Regions from separate parts of the Sphingomonas sp. NPDC092440 genome, predicted to be linked through region 3. Evidence: predicted binding sites of a transcription regulator. Region 3 holds the regulator's gene; each other region holds the start of a gene.

Region 1 (3,272 bases), on a different contig from region 3:
TGGTCATGCCGGTGATGGACGGGCCGACGATGGCACGCCGGATCCGGGCCAAATATCCCGACCTGCCGATCCTGTTCATGTCGGGCTATGCCGAAGAACAGCTGCGCAAGTCGATTGACCTGGAGCAAGTCGCCTTCCTGCCCAAGCCCTTTTCGGTGCAGCAACTTGCGGAAGCCGCGCGCGACGTGCTTTTGCCCAAATAAATACTTGGCGTTTCGCGATTTTCCTGCGATGGGAGCGGCCATGCCGGGGCCCCAGAAGATCCTGATCGTCGAAGACGAGCCGCTCATTGCGATGATGCTCGAGGACTTTCTCGATGCGCTCGATCGCATCGTCGCCGGTATGGCGGACAGTGTCGCCTCGGCGCTGGAACTGGTCGAGGCGGGCGGCATCGACGCGGCCGTGATGGACGTCAACCTGCGCGGTGGCGAGACCTGCTGGCCGATCGCCGATGCGCTGGCGGCGCGCGGCATTCCGTTCGTGCTCGCCACCGGTGGGGCGGGGGACATGATCGCGGAAGCCTATCGGGACCGCCCCGTGCTCTCCAAGCCGTTCACGATGGACAGTGTCGAGAAGGTGCTCGACAGCCTCGTCGCGGCGGACTGAGCGCCGGCTTTCCTCTTTTCCCCATTCCACGGCCGTCATCCCGGCGAACGCCGGGATCTCAGGCGAGGGTGCGATACGGGCGCATCTGGCAGAAATTGTTTCGCGCAACGACGCGACGACGCGACGAAGAAGAATGAGAGGGGTCCACGCGGAGGCGCGGAGACGCGAAGATGGCTTGCGTCGCTCCAGCGGCGCCCTCCACGACAAAGCTCCCATTTTCCAGCCGCCGACGCGGCGCATGCCCCAACCGCGTGCGCAACATCTTCGCGCCTCCGCGCCTCCGCGTGAGCAATGTCTTCTTCGTCGCGGCGTCGCGTCGTTGCGCGAACCGACCTAATCCAGCAGCCGCACCGTGTCGCCCAGCCGGATCAGCCCCGGCCGGGCCGGCCCTGCGTAAACGCCATAGGCATTGCCGAAATTCCGCGCGACGGTCCGCAGCACGCGCGGTTCCTTCACTCCGGTCTCCGGATCGATCGTCACGATCACGCAGCGCGCGATCGGATCGGCGCATTGCACCATCGCGCCGTCCTCCTCGCGGCCGAACGCCAGCCTTCGGCCCCGCCATTCGGTGGCGGGCGCATCGCTCTCCACGATCAGGTTGATCCGGAACCGATCGATCGCCAGCGGTTCGCCATGCGCGGCTTCCAGCGCGGCATGGCCGGCGCTGGTCTGAATCGAGACCGGCATCGAATCATAGATGCCGCGCGCCACCTGGATCAGCGTGGCGGGTTCGCCTGCGGCTGCCTCCAACTGCGCCATGAGCAGCGGATCGCGAAGCGGGACCGTCGCGCCCTCGGGCGTCTCGACCGTCACCGCGCTCGTCTTGGGGCGGGCCGGGTCGTCGAAGCGCGCCCGGTGGAGGACCATCGCGGGCACCTCGCGCGCGGTGAGCCAGGGAAAGCGCGTGCCATTGGCCGCGCGGACGAACGCATATTGGCGGTCGCCTTCGATTCCCTGCCAGTCGAGCTCCGCCATGTCGAGCCGTTCCCCGGCCATCGACTTGACCGGAAAGCGATTGAGCGCGCGGACATGGCCGACGATGCGGGACATGGCACCCCGGCTAGCGACGGGAAGCGGGAAGGGCAATCGCGGCCTTCTGAAGGGGTAGAACGATTATGGAACAAAAAATTCCGTTCCGCTCTTGTTCCAAGAGAACAAACGCGATACACGGCTTCCAACACAGGTTGAAGGTGCGAGCCAAACCTTCTAGCGACGGGGACTTCCAATGGCAGCTTCGCTCAAGGTGATTGACGGCAACATGGCGATTTCTTCGGACAAGCAGAAGGCGCTCGACGCCGCCCTCGCGCAGATCGACCGCGCATTCGGCAAGGGGTCGGCGATGAAGCTCGGCTCCAAGGAGGCGATGCAGGTCGAGGCGATCTCGACCGGGTCGCTCGGGCTCGACATTGCGCTCGGCGTGGGCGGGCTACCCCGTGGCCGCGTGATCGAAGTCTATGGGCCGGAAAGCTCGGGCAAGACCACGCTGGCGCTGCACGTCATCGCCGAAGCGCAGCGGAGTGGCGGTGTCGCGGCGTTCGTCGATGCGGAGCATGCGCTGGATCCGGTCTATGCCAAGAAGCTGGGCGTCAACATCGACGAGCTGATCGTCTCGCAGCCCGATACCGGCGAGCAGGCGCTGGAGATCACCGATACGCTGGTCCGCTCGAACGCGATCGACGTGCTGGTGGTCGATTCGGTCGCCGCGCTGGTGCCGCGCGCCGAGATCGAGGGTGAGATGGGCGACAGCCATGTCGGCCTCCAGGCCCGGCTGATGTCGCAGTCGCTGCGCAAGCTCACCGGATCGATCAGCCGCTCGCGCTGCATGGTGATCTTCATCAACCAGCTGCGCATGAAGATCGGCGTGATGTATGGCAATCCGGAGACCACGACTGGCGGCAACGCGCTGAAATTCTACGCCTCGGTCCGCCTCGACATCCGCCGCACCGGCCAGATCAAGGACCGTGAGGACATCATCGGCAACACCACGCGCGTGAAGGTGGTGAAGAACAAGGTGGCACCGCCGTTCAAGCAGGTCGAGTTCGACATCATGTATGGCGAGGGCATCTCCAAGATTGGCGAGATCCTCGACCTCGGCGTCAAGGCCGGGCTGGTCGAGAAGTCGGGCGCCTGGTTCTCGTACGACAGCGTCCGGATCGGCCAGGGCCGCGAGAACGCCAAGAATTTCCTCAAGGAGAATGGCGAGCTGCGCGAGCGTCTCGAAGCGGCGATCCGGGCACGCACCGAGAAGGTCGCCGAGGGCCTGATGACCGGGCCCGACGCCGATGGCGGTGACGACGATCTTTGATCCATGTTCAGGCCGCGCCCGCGTGTGATGCGTGCGGCGGCGGTCACGGGCTGAGACCCATGGGAAGACCCGGCGCGTTGCCCCGCGCCGGGTCTTTCGCGTCCGGGCATTCGCGTCCGGGTACGCGCGCGATGCCTTGCGTGCGCGACGTTTGTCATGTCCGGGGCGGGAAAAGAGCGTGCGCCGCCCTGCGATCCCGGTTTCCCGATCCGCGGCGGGCGCTATAGTCGCGGGCGATGAAGGCGGTTTTCGATCCCGATCGCGTGCTGGCCGGCGGCCTTGCCGCCATCCGCGACCAGTTCCACGTCCCGCAAGCCTTTCCCCCGGAGGTGATTGCCGCCGCCCAGGCCGCGGCGCGCCG
Region 2 (3,272 bases), on a different contig from region 3:
TGCGAGGCCTTGACCAGCTCGGCAAGCTCGAGATCCTGGGCGGCGTGGCGTTCCTCGTCCCATTCGCCGATGGCGATGAGATGTTCCTTCAACCGCCGGATCGGGTCGCCGAGCGGCCAGGCATTGGGCTCACCGGCCGAGCGATAGGCCGTGGGATCATCGGACGTGGAATGGCCCTCGGCGCGATAGGTGAAATGCTCGATCAGCGTCGGGCCCTGGTTGGTCCGCGCGCGCTCGGCCGCCCATTCGGTCGCCGCGTACACGGCGAGCGCGTCATTGCCGTCGACGCGGAGACCCGCGATGCCATAGCCGATCGCCCGCGCCGCGAAGGTCGTCGCCTCCGCCCCGGCAAAGCCCGAGAAGGAGCTGATCGCCCATTGGTTGTTGACGACGTTGAAGATGACCGGCGCCTTGTAGACGGTCGCGAAGGTGAGCGCCGAGTGGAAATCGCCCTCGGCCGTCGACCCCTCGCCGCACCAGGTGGCGGAGATGCGCGTGTCGCCCTTGGCCGCGCTCGCCATCGCCCAGCCGACCGCCTGGGGATATTGGGTGGCGAGGTTGCCCGAGATCGAGAAGAAGCCGAATTCCTTCGACGAATACATGATCGGCAGCTGGCGGCCCTCGAGCGGATCGGCCTTGTTCGAATAGATCTGGTTCATCATCTGCACGATCGGATAGCCGCGCGTGATGAGGATCCCCTGCTGGCGATAGGAGGGGAAGCACATGTCGTCGCCGGCCAGCGCCATCGCCGCGCCGATCGAGACGGCCTCCTCGCCGGTGGACTTCATGTAGAAGCTGGTCTTGCCCTGGCGCTGGGCGCGGAACATGCGCTCGTCGAACGCGCGGGTGAGCGCCATCGCGCGGAGCATGCGGCGCTTGGCGTCCGCGTCGAGCCGCGGGTCCCAGGGGCCGACCGCCTGCCCCGAATCGTCGAGCACGCGGACCAGGCCATATGCCAGCTCGTGGAAGCTGTCGGCACGGTCGGCGGTGTCGGGACGGCGGGTAACGCCGGCCGCCGGCACCATAATGTCGCTGAAGTCCGCCTCGTCGCCCGGGCGGAATCGCGGCTCGGGCACGTGCAGCGCAAGCGGGGGCAGATTGGCGCGATCGCGCTCGCTCGACATGGGCTCTCCGGACATAGGCTCCCGTCGCCAAACGCGCGGGAATCACGTTTCACGCCATTGTTATAAAATTTCAACGGTCCGCGCAAGTAGGTCAGAGGTGCTGACCTGAAATGCCGGGCGAAATGCTGGGAATTCGGGACGAAAAATCCAGACGGATCCGTCGCTGCGGCGCTTGCCTCCCAGGAGGCCGGCTCCCTGGAAACGACGAATTGGGGCCGAGCCTAGGCACGCGCTGCGGAATGGCAATTGACTCGTCGGCAATAAGGAACAGAATGGGAACATTCTATTCTTCGAGTCGCGTGCCCCATGGCCGATCCTGCCGTCCTGAAGCAATTGCGCGAGACGCTGCGCGGTCTCGAGACCGGTGGATTCCGCCGGCGGCCTTCGCTGCCCTTCGGCATCGAGGCGATCGATTCGCGCCTTGCCGATGGCGGTCTCAGGCTCGATGCGCTGCACGAGGCGGCGGCGGGCACGAGCGACATGGCCGATGATTGCGCGGCCACCCTGTTCCTCGCCGGGCTCGCGGCACGCGCCTGGGGCCCGGTGCTCTGGGTGGTGCGGCGGCGCGACCTGTTCGCGCCCGGCCTCGCCCAGTCGGGGCTCGATCCCAAAAGGCTGATCTATGCCGAGGCGAAGGACGATGCCGAGCTGCTCGCGATCATGGAGGAAGGGCTGCGCCATCGCGGCCTGGGCGCGGTGATCGGCGAGGCCAGGCGCGCGGACATGACTGCGACGCGCCGGCTCCAGCTGGCGGCGGAGGGCGGGCGGACGATCGCGCTGCTGCTGAAGCGCGCCGCGCGCGAGGGCAGCGATCCGATCGGCATGCCCTCGGCGGCGGTGACGCGCTGGCGGGTGACCTGCGCGCCCTCGGCGCCGCTGCCGGTCGCCGGCGTCGGCCGCCCGCGCTGGAAGCTCGAATTGGCGCGGCAAAAGGGGGGCGAGGGTTTCGAGACGATCGTGGAGGCATGCGATGCAACGGGTCGCTGCGCTCTTCCTCCCGCTATGGCCCATCGAAAGGCTGTGGCGGGCGGAAGCGCCCCCCGCCGCGCGGCCTGATCCGCGCGCCTTCGCCGCGCCCCAGGCGCCGCTGCGCAAGCCGGCCCAGCATGAGGGCCATTGGCGGCCGGGCGCGAAATGGGCGCAGGCGGATGAACCAGTTCCTCCCCCAGCTCGGCTCGGGAAGGAACTGGGGGAGGAATTATACGCCCCCCTCGTCACGTCCATCCGCAGCGGCAGCCGGATCGAGATCGCCGCCGCCTGCCCCGCCGCCCAGGCACTGGGGCTGCGGCCCGGCATGGCCGTCACCCAGGCGCGCGCGCAGGTGCCGGGGCTCGACATCCGCCCCGCCGATCCCGAGGGCGATCTCGCCGCGCTGAAGCGCCTGGCGATCCTCGCCGCGCGGCGCTGGTCGCCGGTCGCGGCGCTGTCGGGCACCGACGGGCTGTTCCTCGACCTTTCCGGCACCGCGCACCTGTTCGGCGGCGAGGAGAAGATGGCGCGGCACATCGCCCGCCTGCTCGCCCGCGCCGGGTTCGCCGCCCGCATCGCCATCGCCGACACGCCGGGCGCCGCCTGGGCGCTCGCCCGCTACCGGGGAAGCTGCATCTGCCCGCCCGGCGAGCAGGCGCGCGCGCTCGCCGATCTCCCCATGCCGGCACTGCGCATCGACGAAGCGGCGGTGGAGCTGCTCAGGCGCCTGGGCGTCGAACGGATCGGCCAGCTCGCCGCCCTGCCCCGCGCCCCGCTCGTCCGCCGCTTCGGCAGCGGCACGGCATTGCGGCTCGACCAGGCGCTGGGCCGCATCGCCGAGCCGCTCGACCCGGTGATCCCGCCCGAGGCGATCGCCGTCCGCCAGCGCTTCGCCGAGCCGATCGCCACTGCCGAGGCCATCGCGCATTGGCTGGGCGTGCTCACCCCGCGCCTCGCCGCCGCGCTCGAGGCGAAGGGGCTGGGCGTGCAGGCGCTCGAGTGCGTCGCCGAGCGCATCGACGGCGTGCCGCAGCGCATCCGCATCGGCCTGGCCCGGCCCAGCCGCGACGGCGCGCACCTCCTGCGCCTGCTCCGGCGCCGGATCGAGGATGTCGAACCCGGCTATGGCATCGATGCGATCACGCTCCATGTCCGCCGCGCCGGGGGGCTCGGGCCCGA
Region 3 (3,272 bases):
GGCTGGCGCGGCGCGCGGTGCTGGCCTAGGCCGGATCCATGCCCGCGCTCCTCCCCGTCGCCGAAGCCCAGCGCCGCCTGCTGGCGCTCGCCGCGCCGGTGGCGGAGGAGGCCTGCCCCCTTGCCGAGGCGGCGGGGCGATGGGCGGCCAGGGACCTGGCGGCATTGCGCACCCAGCCCGCCGCCGATCTCTCCTCGATGGATGGCTATGCGATTCGCTTCACCGACCTGCCCGGCCCCTGGGAAGTGATCGGCGAGAGTGCCGCCGGCCATGGCTTTGGCGGCGGGATCGGCGCCGGCCAGGCACTGCGCATCTTCACCGGCGCCCCGCTCCCGCCCGGCGCCGACACCGTGCTGGTGCAGGAGGAAGCCGCGCGCGACGGCAGCCGCCTCGCCCTCGCCGGCGACGGCCCGCCGCATCCGGGCAGCAGCGTTCGTCCGCGCGGGCTCGATTTCACCAGGGGCGACCTGCTGATCCGCGCCGGGGAAGCGATCTCCCCCGCCCGGCTCGCGCTCGCCGCGATCGCCGGCCATGCCGCCCTGCCCGTCCGCCGCAAGGTGCGCGTCGCGCTACTTTCGACCGGCGACGAGCTGGTGCCGCCCGGTGCCCCGCTCGGCCCCGACCAGATCCCCGAGACCAACCGCCTGCTCCTCGCCGCGCTGCTTGCCGGCCTGCCGGTGGAGCTGATCGACCTCGGCATCCTGCCCGATCGCCGGGACGTGCTCGAAGCCGCGTTCCGCGCGCTCGATTGCGACCTGCTCGTCACCACCGGCGGCGCCTCGGTCGGCGATCACGACCTGGTTCGCCCCGCGCTCGAGGCGGCCGGTGCCGCGATCGATTTCTGGAAAGTGGCGCTGCGCCCCGGCAAGCCGATGATGGCCGGCCGGCTGGGCGATGCCGCGGTGCTCGGCCTGCCGGGCAATCCCGTCTCGGCCTTCGTCACCGCGACGCTGTTCGTCCGCCCGCTGATCGCACATCTCGCCGGTGCCGCCGACCCGCTGCCGCGTACCCGCACCGTCCCCCTGGGCGAGCCCCTGCCCGCCACCGGCGCCCGCGCCGACTATCTCCGCGCCGAGCTGATCGGCGGCCGCGCCCATGCCGCGACGATCCAGGACTCCTCGATGCTGCGCACGCTGGCGCGCGCCACCTGCCTGATCGTCCGCCCGGCGGGGGCCCCGGAGGCGAAAACCGGCGACTCGGCGGAAATCCTCGACATCGCTTGACAAGCAGGCGGAACATTGCAAAAACGTTCCCAGTCTGTTCCAGACCGGGAGAAACTGGATGCTCACGCGCAAGCAGCACGAGCTCATCTGCTTCATTGCCGATCGGCTTGCCGAGACTGGCGTGTCGCCTTCGTTCGAGGAAATGAAGGAGGCGCTCGACCTCAAGTCGAAGTCGGGCGTCCATCGGCTGATCTCGGCGCTGGAAGAGCGCGAGTTCATCCGCCGCCTGCCCAACCGGGCCCGCGCGCTCGAAGTGCTGCGCATGCCGGAACGGGGCGAGGCGAAGAAGCCCGCAAGCCCGAAGAACACGGCCCCCGTGGCGTCAACTTCGTCAACTTCCGCGACACCTCCGGCCCCCGCCAACGACGTGGTCGAGATCCCGCTGCACGGCCGCATCGCCGCCGGCACGCCGATCGAGGCGCTGCAGGATTCGACCATGCTGCCGGTGCCCGCCGCCCTGCTCGGCGCGGGCGAGCATTATGCGCTCGAAGTGGCGGGCGATTCGATGGTCGAGGCCGGCATCCTCGATGGCGATTTCGCGCTGATCCGCCGCACCGAGACGGCCCGCGAGGGCGAGATCGTGGTGGCGCTGATCGACGAGAACGAGGCGACGCTGAAATATTTCCGCAAGGAAGGCGGGATGATCCGGCTCGACCCGGCCAATCGCGACTATAATCCGCAGCGCTACCGCCCCGACCAGGTCCGCGTGCAGGGCCGCCTCGCCGGGCTGCTCCGCCGCTACTGACGGCTCAGGCCAGGAACTCGGCCCAGGCGACCCTGCCGTCGCCATTGCGGTCGAGTTCCTGAAAGGGCGCCAGATCGGGCTGCTCGCCGCGAAAGCGGAACAGGCTCCAGGCCGCCGCATATTCGCCCGGCATCAGCATGCCGTCATGGTCGGCGTCGAGCAGGTCGAATCCTGCCCGGAACATCCGCAATCGTTGCGCCGCATATTCGGCGAAGCTCACCTTGCCGTCCTTGTTCGCGTCGGCCCTGGCAAGGTCGAAGTCTCGCGCCGAGAGGATGAAGGGCCGAATGCCGCGCACCTCCGGCATCGCGGCACGGCGCAGCGGCAGCGCCAGCACCCGATGGGGCGCGCAATCGATACCCGGAGCCTGCGGGCGAGGACCAAATTCGTCGGGGGTCAGCAGCCCGTCATGATTGCGGTCGATCGCGGCGAAGGCCGGCCGCAGGTCCGGTGCGGTTGACATCGCACCGGGAATGGCGAGCGCCAGCGCCGCGAGCATCGCGGCCGCGGCGATGGGCCGGGACCAGCGGCGCAGGGCCGGCACCGCCCTCGCCTCGCGGGAAAGGCGCGCCTCGACGAAGCCCCGCACCACGTCGCTCGCGGTGCGCCCTTCGGCACGGCACTGCGCCATGAAGGCGCGCTTCACCGCATGGGGCAGCCGCACTTCGATCGTATCGCTCTTCTTGGGAGGCCGGATCATGAAGGGAAGAGAAGCGCGATCCGGGCCGAAAGCGAGGAATTTCGTGTCCCGACAGCAGGAATTGCACCCGGCACATGAAATGGCTGGACCCTGGGCGGATCGAGCCAGGGATGGCGGCCGGCCCCGCGCACCATGGTCACGCGCCCGCCGGCAAAGGCGATCGCCACCCCGCCGGTCTTGGCCAGTGCCGGCCGGTCGAGCTTGAGCCAGCGCGGGGCGCAGGCGGCCGGCAGGCGCCGGTCGCTGATCATCACGTCGACGCTGCGGCACAGCGCCGTGAATTCGGCCCAGGGCAAGGCATAGCCGCTCCGTGTCGCCGCCACGCGCCAGACGCGGCCACCGGCCCGATGCTCGATCATGCACAGGTCCAGGCTGCACCGCGCGCCCGGCTGATCGGCAAGCGCGACCGGCTCGGCATCCGATCCGCCCGTCTCGGCCAGCATGTCGCGGGTATAGTCGCCCGCCCGGTCGCGCAGCAGGGCCATGCTGCCATCGGGCATGCGGATCGCGAGATGCCGCCCGTCGCCGGTGACGATCAGGTCGGGCGCGGGCGTGGCGAGCATCCAGGCCAGGCCGATCGCCAGCGGCGCCGCGCCCGCCCAGC

What was found. Region 3 encodes LexA, which represses DNA repair genes until DNA is damaged. Its sites were predicted from a motif close to GTTCCNCNCTTGTTCT; they were not measured.
Region 1: the regulator LexA is predicted to act here: its motif matches at 1,739-1,754, upstream of recA (recombinase RecA).
Region 2: the regulator LexA is predicted to act here: its motif matches at 1,389-1,404, upstream of ACIQCS_RS08555 (protein ImuA).

The regions. Positions count from the first base shown of each region.
Region 1 covers NZ_JBIVQA010000002.1:460,416-463,687, reverse strand. Annotated here, with positions in the region: gene ACIQCS_RS05175 (response regulator) at 1-203, shown strand, start outside; gene ACIQCS_RS05170 (response regulator) at 244-606, shown strand; gene ACIQCS_RS05165 (MOSC N-terminal beta barrel domain-containing protein) at 940-1,656, opposite strand; gene recA (recombinase RecA) at 1,832-2,911, shown strand; gene ACIQCS_RS05155 (RNB domain-containing ribonuclease) at 3,148-3,272, shown strand, end outside.
Region 2 covers NZ_JBIVQA010000004.1:163,375-166,646, forward strand. Annotated here, with positions in the region: gene ACIQCS_RS08550 (3-methyl-2-oxobutanoate dehydrogenase (2-methylpropanoyl-transferring) subunit alpha) at 1-1,124, opposite strand, end outside; gene ACIQCS_RS08555 (protein ImuA) at 1,431-2,180, shown strand; gene ACIQCS_RS08560 (DUF6504 family protein) at 2,095-3,272, shown strand, end outside.
Region 3 covers NZ_JBIVQA010000007.1:263,950-267,221, forward strand. Annotated here, with positions in the region: gene glp (gephyrin-like molybdotransferase Glp) at 39-1,223, shown strand; gene lexA (transcriptional repressor LexA) at 1,282-1,968, shown strand; gene ACIQCS_RS14200 (EF-hand domain-containing protein) at 1,973-2,668, opposite strand; gene ACIQCS_RS14205 (ComEC/Rec2 family competence protein) at 2,665-3,272, opposite strand, start outside.